3 regions of the Nocardioides sp. NPDC058538 genome follow, and region 1 is predicted to be linked to each of the others. Evidence: riboswitches for the same ligand, from Rfam matches in the RefSeq annotation. Region 1 holds a riboswitch; each other region holds the start of a gene.
The links. A riboswitch is a leader RNA that binds a small molecule or an ion and turns the genes downstream of it on or off. The one in region 1 is predicted to bind cobalamin.
Positions count from the first base shown of each region.

Region 2: another riboswitch for cobalamin. It lies ahead of ACFWQC_RS19440 (ribonucleotide-diphosphate reductase subunit beta); the one in region 1 lies ahead of ACFWQC_RS25390 (prenyltransferase/squalene oxidase repeat-containing protein).
Region 3: another riboswitch for cobalamin. It lies ahead of ACFWQC_RS24815 (VWA domain-containing protein); the one in region 1 lies ahead of ACFWQC_RS25390 (prenyltransferase/squalene oxidase repeat-containing protein).

Region 1 is NZ_JBHXNY010000044.1:26-3,288, forward strand. It holds gene ACFWQC_RS25380 (NYN domain-containing protein) at 123-881, shown strand; gene ACFWQC_RS25385 (hypothetical protein) at 906-1,541, opposite strand; cobalamin riboswitch at 1,608-1,743, shown strand; gene ACFWQC_RS25390 (prenyltransferase/squalene oxidase repeat-containing protein) at 1,809-2,882, shown strand; gene ACFWQC_RS25395 (hypothetical protein) at 3,005-3,263, shown strand, end outside.
Region 2 is NZ_JBHXNY010000023.1:3,952-7,214, forward strand. It holds gene ACFWQC_RS19435 (ribonucleotide reductase N-terminal alpha domain-containing protein) at 1-261, opposite strand, end outside; gene ACFWQC_RS19440 (ribonucleotide-diphosphate reductase subunit beta) at 261-1,259, opposite strand; cobalamin riboswitch at 1,381-1,597, opposite strand; cobalamin riboswitch at 1,687-1,870, shown strand; gene ACFWQC_RS19445 (FecCD family ABC transporter permease) at 1,993-2,994, shown strand; gene ACFWQC_RS19450 (ABC transporter ATP-binding protein) at 2,991-3,263, shown strand, end outside.
Region 3 is NZ_JBHXNY010000041.1:2,898-6,160, reverse strand. It holds gene ACFWQC_RS24825 (Fic family protein) at 1-260, shown strand, start outside; gene cbiE (precorrin-6y C5,15-methyltransferase (decarboxylating) subunit CbiE) at 265-1,581, opposite strand; cobalamin riboswitch at 1,644-1,783, shown strand; gene ACFWQC_RS24815 (VWA domain-containing protein) at 1,809-3,263, shown strand, end outside.

The DNA.
Region 1 (3,263 bases):
CGGGCGCCCCGCCGGCGCCGCCGCCGCCGCCGCCGGGGCCCGCCGGGGGGCCCCCGCCGCCGGAGCCGCTAGGCGAAGGCGTGTCGAGACCAACACAGTCCTGTTCCTGCCACACTGATCCGGTGACCGAGCCCTTCCGCATCGCACTGCTCATCGACGCCGACAACGCGCCTGCCTCGAAGATCGACGAGATCTTGAACGACCTGGCCGAGTACGGCGAGGTGACGATCCGCCGGGCCTATGGCAACTGGACCAAGTCCGAGCTCAAGGGCTGGATCGAGGAGCTGCACGACGCCGCGATCAGGCCGATGCAGCAGTTCGACCTGACCGCGCACAAGAACGCCTCCGACATGGCGCTCGCCATCGACGCGGTCGAGCTGCTGCACGCGGCGATCCCGGACGCGTTCGCGCTGGTCTCCTCCGACTCCGACTTCACGCCGCTGGTGCACTACCTGCGGGAGAAGGGCCGCGCGGTCTACGGCTACGGCAGGGAGAAGACACCGGCGCCCTTCAAGAGCGCCTGCACCCGGTTCACCGTGGTGGAGAAGCTCGGCAGCTCCGAGGAGGAGACCGAGGCCGATACCGAGCCCGGGGCCACGCGCACCCGCAAGCAGTCGTCATCGGCGACCAACGGGCAGGCGCTCAAGCGCAACGCCCGCCTGATCCAGCTGCTGCGCAACTCCATCGCCGCGGCCGCCGACGACGACGGCTGGGCCCTGGTCGGCACCGTGGTCTCCCGCATCCGCAACCAGTCCTCCGAGGACCCGCGCAACTACGGCTACGCCACCTGGACCAAGCTGATCAAGGCGATCGACCTCTTCGAGCTCAAGGACGAGGGCACCTCGGCGATCGCGGTCAGCGACAAGCGCACCAAGAAGTGACGTACGCCCCTTCGGACAACACAGCTAGCGGGTCTGCGCAGCGGCCGGGCGGGCGCATCTGACGCCCTTCGGCACGGACCCGTGGAGGTGCTTCAGCGCGGCCTTGAAGTCGCGGCAGCGCTCGGTGTCCTCCTTCTTGTTCGAGGGGTAGCCGATCGCCGCGTTGACCTTGCCCATGTCGAGGGCGTCGGCGAGCGGGTTGATGTCGCGGGCGACGGTCCAGTACCACCGCGAGATCGGCGCGCTGTAGTCCAGCGACCGGGCGAGCTCGGGACGGCGGCGCAGGTCGATGTCGAAGTAGGCGCCGGCGTCGGTGTAGTTGGCTTCGCCGGTCAGCTGGATGTAACCGCGGCCGGTGAACTTCCGCTTGTCGCGGCCCTTGGCGTCGTGGTGGAAGGAGCTCTCGTTGGCGAGCGTGGTCAGATACGCCGCCTGCCGGTAAGGGGTGGTGATCCGGGCGTCGGTCATCGCGCGGTTGAGGCTCGGCAGCCCGGTCTCGACGGTCCTGCGGTCACCGACCTTGTCGCCGAACATGGTGACCAGATCGGCGTACGTGACCGATGTCCGTGCCTCCTCCGCGCCGGCCGTCGTGGTCGGGGAGAGGGCGAGAAGGGTGGCCGAGATCGATGCTGCGACAAGGCCGAGAATCCTGTGGCGCATGGGGACAGAGTGACTGCTCGTCGGCGATCCCGCAAGCAGGGCTCGCCCGGCATAGGATTGCCCCGAATTAGCAGAGCCTCAATCAACACACGCCGTGGTGGGGGAAGCCGGTCGAATCCCGGCGCTGACCCGCAACCGTAGGCCCAGGCAGCGAGAGTGTCCTGGGCGAGCCGGAGCACCTGCCGACGGACGCGTACTGACCTGACGCTGTCGTGGAAAGCAGCGGGTCGGCCTTGGGCCTTCCCGGCGAACAGCGCGGAAGGAACCATGAAGAAGACCGTCCTCGGTGGCATCGCCGCCGCCCTCGCCCTCACCTCGCTCGCCGGCTGTGGCGAGAAAGCCGTCGAGGAGGGGGAGAAGCCCACCTACGACGCCAAGGTGTCCACCGCGGTGGCCGACTGGCTCGTGGCCCAGGCGCCGGAGGGCGTGGCCCGCAACGCGCAGTACGGCACCGATGACTTCGGGCTCAGCGCCGACATCGGGATCGCGCTGGCAGAGGTCGGTGGCTACGACGAGGAGATCGCCACGATCGCCGCGGCCGTGATGGAGAACAAGTCGGCCTACACCTCGCCCGGGTTCGGCACGATCACCTCGGCAGGGGCGACCGCGAAGGCGCTCGTCCTCCAGCAGAACGTCGATGCCTCCGACCCCGGTCTGCTGAAGCAGCTCGAGGGCACGGTCGCCGAGAACGGCCGCATCGCCGACGAGCTCGACCCCAAGAACAAGGAGGCGGCCGACTACTCCAACACCATCGGACAGTCGTACGCCGTGTGGGCGCTGAACAACGCCGAGAGCAAGAAGGCCGCGTCCGCGACGGAGTTCCTGGCCGGGCAGCAGTGCGAGGAGGGCTGGTTCCGGGTCACCTTCACGGCCGACCCGGCCGCGGCAGATCAGACCTGCGACGCCGACCCGAAGGCTGCCCCGGACGCTGACGCCACCGCGTTCGCGCTGATCGCCCTCTCCTCGGTGGCCTCTCCGGAGGCGGAGAAGGCCGTCAAGGCGGGCGTGGAGTGGCTGAAGGAGACCCAGGCCGAGGACGGTTCGTTCAAGGCGGCGACCGGCAACATCGCCAACTCCAACACCACCGGCCTTGCCGGGTGGGCGTTCGGGCGCGCCGGTGAGACCGCGGCCGCGGAGAAGGCGGCGACCTGGGTCGCCGACCACGTCGTGACCTGTGGCGACGACGCCGGTGCGGTGGCCTACGACGACGCCGCGCTGGCCGAGGGCAACACCAAGGGCCTGACCAAGGAGTCCGAGGGGATGTACCGCCTCGCCGCCGCCCAGGCGCTGCCGTCGCTGGTCTTCCTGCCCAACGACGCGACCGCGAAGAGCTCGTGCTGAGCCCAGATCGACCGATCTCCGCCTGCTGCGCGCCACCATACGGGCGCGCTGGCGGCGTTGACGCCGCTCGACAGACGCCCGGTTTGCCATCGCGGTCGTCGCCTTGCCATCACACCCGTCTGGTGACGCTCGCGACGGCGGCCATCGGTCGATCCGGGCTCATCCTGCGATCCTCGTTGGTGGCCCTGGCGATCCTCGCCGGGGCCACCGCACCTGTCTTCGCCCCCGTATCCGCCTCGTCCGCGGCATCGTCCGCCGAGGCGTGTGACGGCGTCACCGTCGTCGTCGAGCCCAACGCGTTGGGTGGCGGCCCTGAGGTCACCTGTGTCCAGCCCGGGGAGGGCGACACCGGCGCCGATCTCTTCGAGAAGGCGGGACATC
Region 2 (3,263 bases), on a different contig from region 1:
CGGCGAGAGCCAGCCGTTCCAGATCGCCTCGAAGAACCGCTCCGTCCAGGAGACGCCGTCCTCGCGGGGGTACATCTCGTCGGCGAGATCGCCGGCGGTGCTGGCGATGGTCTCGTAGCGCTCCCGCACGCTCTGGCCCTCGACGGTGTACTTCGCCTTGAACATCGCGTAGCCAGCGGTGGTCATGAAGGCAGGCACCGTGCCCGACGCCTGCAGCGCCTTGCGCTCGGCGGAGAGCGCCTCCCAGTTGTTGTTGCTCATTAGAAGCTGAACTCCGTCTCGCCGATGTTGCGGTTGTATTCGTTGCCGGTGACCTGGAAGAAGTCGTGGAACTGGGTGCCGTTGATGCCGCTGTAGAACCACTCGGCGATCGGGTTGGCCTCGACGTTGAACAGCGGCTCCATCCGCATGTTCTCCAGGGTCATGTCGATGCGGGACCTCACGAAGGTCTCCAGGTCGGCCTGGTCGATGCCGGCGATCGGCCCGTGGTCGAAGAGCATCTCCACGATCCGGGCCTCGTGGGCGTAGAGGTGCTCGGCGACGCCGCGAACCCTCGCGAAGAGGTCGTCACGCTCGGCCTCGAACTTGTCGGCAGGGACGGTCGCGGCGTACTCCTCGAGGGTGGTGTTGAACAGCCAGGCGCCGCCGGTGGCGTGCAGGTTCTCGTCGCGGGCGGAGAAGTTGATGCCGCTGATCACGTTCTGCAGCAGGTTCTTTCCCCCGGACTGGAAGTGCTTGAGGAAGGCGAAGTTGGAGTAGAGGACGCAGTTCTCCATCAGCGTGAAGACGCTCAGCGCGTAGAGCAGGTCCTCGTCGGCGATGGCGTCCCACACGAACGCGATCCGCTCGGCCAGCACCGGGTCGTTCTTGTAGGAGTCGTAGAACTCCTCGGTGTCGATCATCAGCGTCTTGTTGAGCTTCGCGTAGAACGGCGCGTGCATGTTCAGCTCGGCGAACGAGAAGGCGTTGGTCATCATCTGGACCTCCGGACGCGGGAACGCGTGGAAGAGCCGGTCGCCCCACACCTCGCCGCCGAGGATCAGCTCGTAGATGGTGAACAGCTTCAGCGTCGTCTTGACCGCGGCCTGCTCGGCGTCGGTCATGTTGACCAGGAAGTCCTGCTTGTCGTTCTCGACCGGGATCTCCTCGGCGGTCCAGAAGATGCTCCGCTGCTTCTTGGCCAGGTCCTCGGCCATCGGATAGTCGAAGACGTACGCCGACTTCTCGGTGCGGATCGGTAGACCCTCGGTGTCGATCATGTCCGTGCCCTTCTCGCGCGGGCCCCCGGCCCGCTGGATGTCTCGTGCATCCGTGCCGGGGCAGGAGGGGACGGCGTCGTACGCGCTCGATCCCCTGACCTTCCCTCGAGGTCGCGGACCCCACCATGAGGTGGGCACTGGCAGGTCTTCGGACTCGTGGGCGTCTCGTGCTCGGTCCTAGTGGCCGTCGCTTCCCAGGAGCCGGCTTGCTCCCAGTGCTTCGTGACGGCGGTCGTTCCCACTCACCGCTGCGGGGCAGTCCCGGACTCACACCGGGTTCCCTCTTGCCTCTCCCGCCCCGTCGCCGAGGTGGGAGAACCAGCTGCGAGGACCACTATATGCGGGAATTACACCAATGCAACTTCCTAGATCTTGTGTTCAGCCGTGTCGTCGGAAACGTTCCCGACGCCGGCCCCGTGGCCCGTGCTAGCCTCTGCGCCGAGTCGAACGCATCCTGATGGATGCCAGGGAACTCCGGTGTGAATCCGGGACTGGCGCGCAGCGGTGAGGGCGACGGCGATGCCAGCAAGCCACTGGGGACCAGTCCCTGGGAAGGCGGCCTCGCCGGGTGAACCCGAGTCCGAAAACCTGTCGGCTCAGATGTACGTCACGGCCCTCGCGACCAGGGTCCAGAGGACCTGAGAGGCCGACCGCCGTGGAAACGCTGTCCCGCGAGACCCTGAGTCCGCGCCGTGCTCGTGACCGCAGACGACGAGTCCCGTTCGTGCCGCTGATGGCCGGGCTGCTGCTCGCCTCGGCGCTCAGCGCCGTCGCGTCCCTGGCCTTCGGGTCCGAGCGGATACCGATCGGTGAGGTCATCGCGGCGGTCGGCGACCGGCTCCAGGGAGACGCCACGGGGAAGTGGGACGTGATCGTGTGGGAGCTGCGCGTCCCCAGGGCGCTGATGGCGCTCGCCGTGGGCGCCGGCCTGGCCGTGGCCGGTGCCGGCATGCAGACCCTGGTGCGCAACCCGCTCGCCGACCCGTTCCTGCTCGGGATCAGCTCGGGCGCCTCGGTGGGAGCGACGGCGGCGATCACCACCGGGGCGCTGGGCGGCCTCGGCATCTACGCGGTCTCCGGCGGGGCGCTGCTCGGGGCGGTCGGCTCGGCCGTGCTGGTGTGGCTGGTCGCCACCGCACAGGGCGGGTTGACCCCGATCCGGCTGGTGCTCTCGGGTGTCGTGCTCTCCTCGGGGCTCTCCGCGATCGCCTCGTTCCTGGTCTTCATGAGCGATGATCCGCGCGCGGCCGACTCGGTGATGTTCTGGATGCTCGGCAGCGTCGGTGGCGCCAGCTGGGAGAAGCTGTGGCTGCCCGCGGTCCTCAGTCTCGTCCTGGGGCTCGGCATGCTGGCGCTGCACCGTTGGCTGGACGCCCTGGCCGCCGGCCCCGAGACCGCTGCCGCGCTCGGTGTGAACGTCGCGGCGCTGCGTACGACTCTGTTCGTCGCGCTGGCCGTGCTGGTCGGGGTCCTGGTCGCGGTCAGCGGTGGGATCGGGTTCGTCGGGCTGATCGTGCCGCACGCGGCCCGGCTGCTCGTGGGCGCCCAGCACCGGGTCGTCCTCCCGGTCGCGGCGCTGGGCGGTGGGCTGTTCCTGCTGTGGGTCGACGTCCTGGCGCGGCTGGTGGCGCGACCGCAGGAGATCCCGCTGGGGGTGGTCACAGGTGTCGTCGGGGCACCGCTGTTCCTGTTGTTGCTGGGCCGTGGGCACTACCGGTTCGGAGGCGGACGATGAGCGGGCACGACGCCGGGACCGTGCTGCGGCTACGTGGCGTCGGCGCCCGTCTGGGCACGCGCGAGGTGCTTCGCGACGTCGATCTGGACGTACCGGTGGGCACCCGCCTCGGAATCGTGGGGGTGAACGGCGTGGGCAAGTCGACCCTGCTCCGGATCCTCGCCGGGGTGCTGCGGCCGAGCGCCGGGCGGGCGCATCTCGCCGACGAGTCCGGCCGGCTCCACGAGACCGCCCGGATCGGCTCGCGTGAACGCGCCCGGCGGATGGCG
Region 3 (3,263 bases), on a different contig from region 1:
GTGAGCGACTGCCATCCCGGCGAGGGTCGGCCGCACAGCGACTCCTTCCGTACCTGCTCAACCAGCCAGCCGTGAACATTGCCTACGTCGAGGCCGCGACAGGAACGGCGCTGTCTGCCGCTCAGCGGGCCGTCGAGCAGTTGGAGAATGCCAAGATCCTCACTCGCGTAGGCAGCGGCCAACGTAACCGTGTGTGGCTGGCCAATGAAGTCGTCGATGCGCTCGACGCCTTCGCTGAGCGAGTCGGTCGCCGCGGCTGAACTGCTACTCGGCGGGCTGGAAGGCCCACTGGACGACCGTGCGCTGGGGTGCCCAGCCCCGGAAGGTGCCGATCGAGTCGACGGACTCCACCGAGATCCGGGTCAGCTCGCCGCCTCGCTCCGCGTGCTGGCGCGCCAGGACCTGCTCGGTCTCCAGGGTGACGCCGTGGACCACGAGCCGGCCGCCGGGGCGGAGGGCTCGCAGACAGGCGTCGAGTACGCCGGGGCGGGTCGCGCCGCCGCCGATGAAGATCGCGTCGGGGGCTGGGAGGTCGGCCAAAGCATCGGGGGCGCGGCCATCGACGACGGTCAGGCCGGGTACGCCGAGTCGGGACGCGTTCCGTGCGATCCGGGCCGCCCGCTCTGGGCTGGCCTCGATCGCGGTCGTGGTGCAGGTGGGGTGGGAGCGCATCCACTCGATGCCTACCGAGCCTGCGCCTGCGCCGACGTCCCAGAGGTGCTGACCCGGGACCGGGGCGAGGCGGGCCAGTGCGGAGGCCCGTAGGTCGCGCTTGGTCAGCTGTCCGTCGTGCTCGAAGGCGTCGTCGGGGAGGCCGGCGGCCCAGGAAGCGGGGAGCGACTGTGTTGGTCTCGACACGCCTTCGCCTAGCGGCTCCGAGGCCTGAACGAAGTGGCCTTCGACCGACGATGCGCTGGTCGAGCCGCGAGCGCCAGCGAGCGTGTCGAGACCAACACGGTCGGCGACGCACTCGATCGCCACGATGTTGAGGCGTGGAGACTCCCCGACCCAGGCCGAGGCGGACGCGGTTCGCGCGCTCTCCGTCTCCGCGCCCAGGTCACCGAGGACCGCCAATGTCGAGGCGCCGAATCCTGTGGTGACCAGCAGGTCCGCAATCTGCCTCGGAGTGGATCCGTCCGAGGAGAGCGCCAGGATCCGGCGGCCGGGAGCGAGCTCGCGGGCGACCAGCGATACGTCGCGGCCGACGAGGCTGACGGCCACGCAGGACTCGGCGGCCCAACCCATCCGGGCGCGGGCGAGGGCGACGGAGGAGACGGCCGGCTCGATGCGTACGTTCTCTCGCCCGAGAAGCGAGATCAGGGTCGTCCCGACGCCGGAGACGAGCGGGTCGCCCGAGGCCAGAACGACGACGGGCGCGTCGCCTGGCAGCGAATCGAGGAGAGCCGGGAGCCCCTCGCGCAGCGGTGACGGCCAGGGTTCGCGCCGCTGGCCGGGGACGTCCGGGACGAGGTCGAGATGGCGCTTGCCACCGAGGAGGACGGCGGAGCCCCGGATCAGCTGCTGGTGACGTACGGGGATCTCGTCCCAACCTCCGGCACCGATGCCCACCACGACGATCATGAGGCCAGACGCTACAGTGGCCGCTCAGGCGCGAGGTGCCCCGACTGCCCAGTCATCGGCTCTGTCACAGGAGCTGGTGAGGACGGTGGGAAGGGAGAATCTGGGAAGCCGGTGAGAATCCGGCACAGGCCCGCTGCGGTGAACGAGCCCCTTCGTGGGGACTCGACAAGTCCGAAGACCGGCCCCGCGCCCATCCAGTCCAAGCGATAGGGAGCGGGAGCCTCTCCATGCCGGTTCATTACCCATTTTCTGCCGTCCTCGGCTGCCAGGCGGACGACCTCGACGACATGGGCCTCGCGCTCGTGCTCACCACCATCTCCCCGGAGATCGGCGGGGTCCTGGTCCGTGGCGAGAAGGGGACGGCGAAGTCGACGGCCGTACGCGGTCTGGCGGCCGTGCTGCCCTCGATCTCGGTCTACGCCGGGGATCGGTTCTCGATCGACCCGGCCGACCCGTCCGCGGAGTCGCCGGACGGTCCTTTCGGGTCTGCCGCCGTCGTGGAGAGCCGGCCGGTGCGCCTGGTCGAGCTCCCGGTTGGAGCGACCGAGGACCGGGTCGTCGGCTCGCTCCACCTGGAGAGCGCGCTGTCGCGCGGTGCGGTCGAGTTCGAGCCGGGGCTGCTCGCGCGGGCCCACCGCGGCCTGCTCTACGTCGACGAGGTCAACCTGCTCCACGACCACCTGGTCGACCTGCTGCTGGACGCGGCGGCGATGGGCCGGGTCTCGGTCGAGCGCGACGGTGTCTCGGTCGAGCATGCCGCCCGGTTCGTGCTGATCGGCACCATGAACCCCGAGGAGGGCGAGCTGCGTCCGCAGCTCCTGGACCGCTTCGGGCTCACCGTCGAGGTCGCCGCGCCCCGCGATCCTTCCCTTCGGGCGGAGGTCGTACGCCGCCGGATGGCCTTCGACCTGGACGCTCCCGCGTTCGTCGAGCGCTATGAGGCCGCCGAGCGCGACCTGACCGCACGGGTCTCCACCGCGCGCGCCCTCGTCGGGAAGGTACGTCTCACCGCTCCCGGGCTGCTCAAGATCGCCGAGGTCTGCGCGGCGTTCGAGGTCGACGGGCTGCGCGCCGACATCGTCACCGCCCGCACCGCGGTCGCGCACGCGGCCTGGGCCGGTCGCTCCGAGGTCACCCGCGAAGACATCCGCCGGGCCGCCCTGCTGGCGCTCCCGCACCGGCGCCGTCGCAACCCGTTCGACGCTCCCGGGCTCGACGAGGACCTGCTCGACCGCATCCTCGGCGACGAGGAGCTGCCGCCCGAGCCGCCCGAGGGAGGGCCTTCGGATGGCTCGGGGGACGACTCGGGCGCCGAAGGTGACCCTGTTGGTCTCGACACGCCTCCGCCTAGCGGCTCCGGCGGCTCGACCGACGGTGAACCCCCGTCGGTTGAGCCCGCGAGCGAAGCGAGCGGTGTCGAAACCAACACAGCCGATGACGCACTCGACCAGCCACAGTCGCCTTCCGGCGTCGCGCCCGAGTCCGTCACCGCCGCCGCCCCGGCCTACCGCCCCCGCCTCCTGACCGTGACCGGCCTGGGCACGGGCCGCAGCGGCGGCCGGAGCAAGGCGATCGGCAGCAGCGGCCGCCGGATCGGCGCGAGCGTCAGCACCCGTGGCTCGCTCCACCTCGTCGAGACCCTCAAGGCGGCCGCGGGCAAGCAGGCCACCCGCCCGCGTACT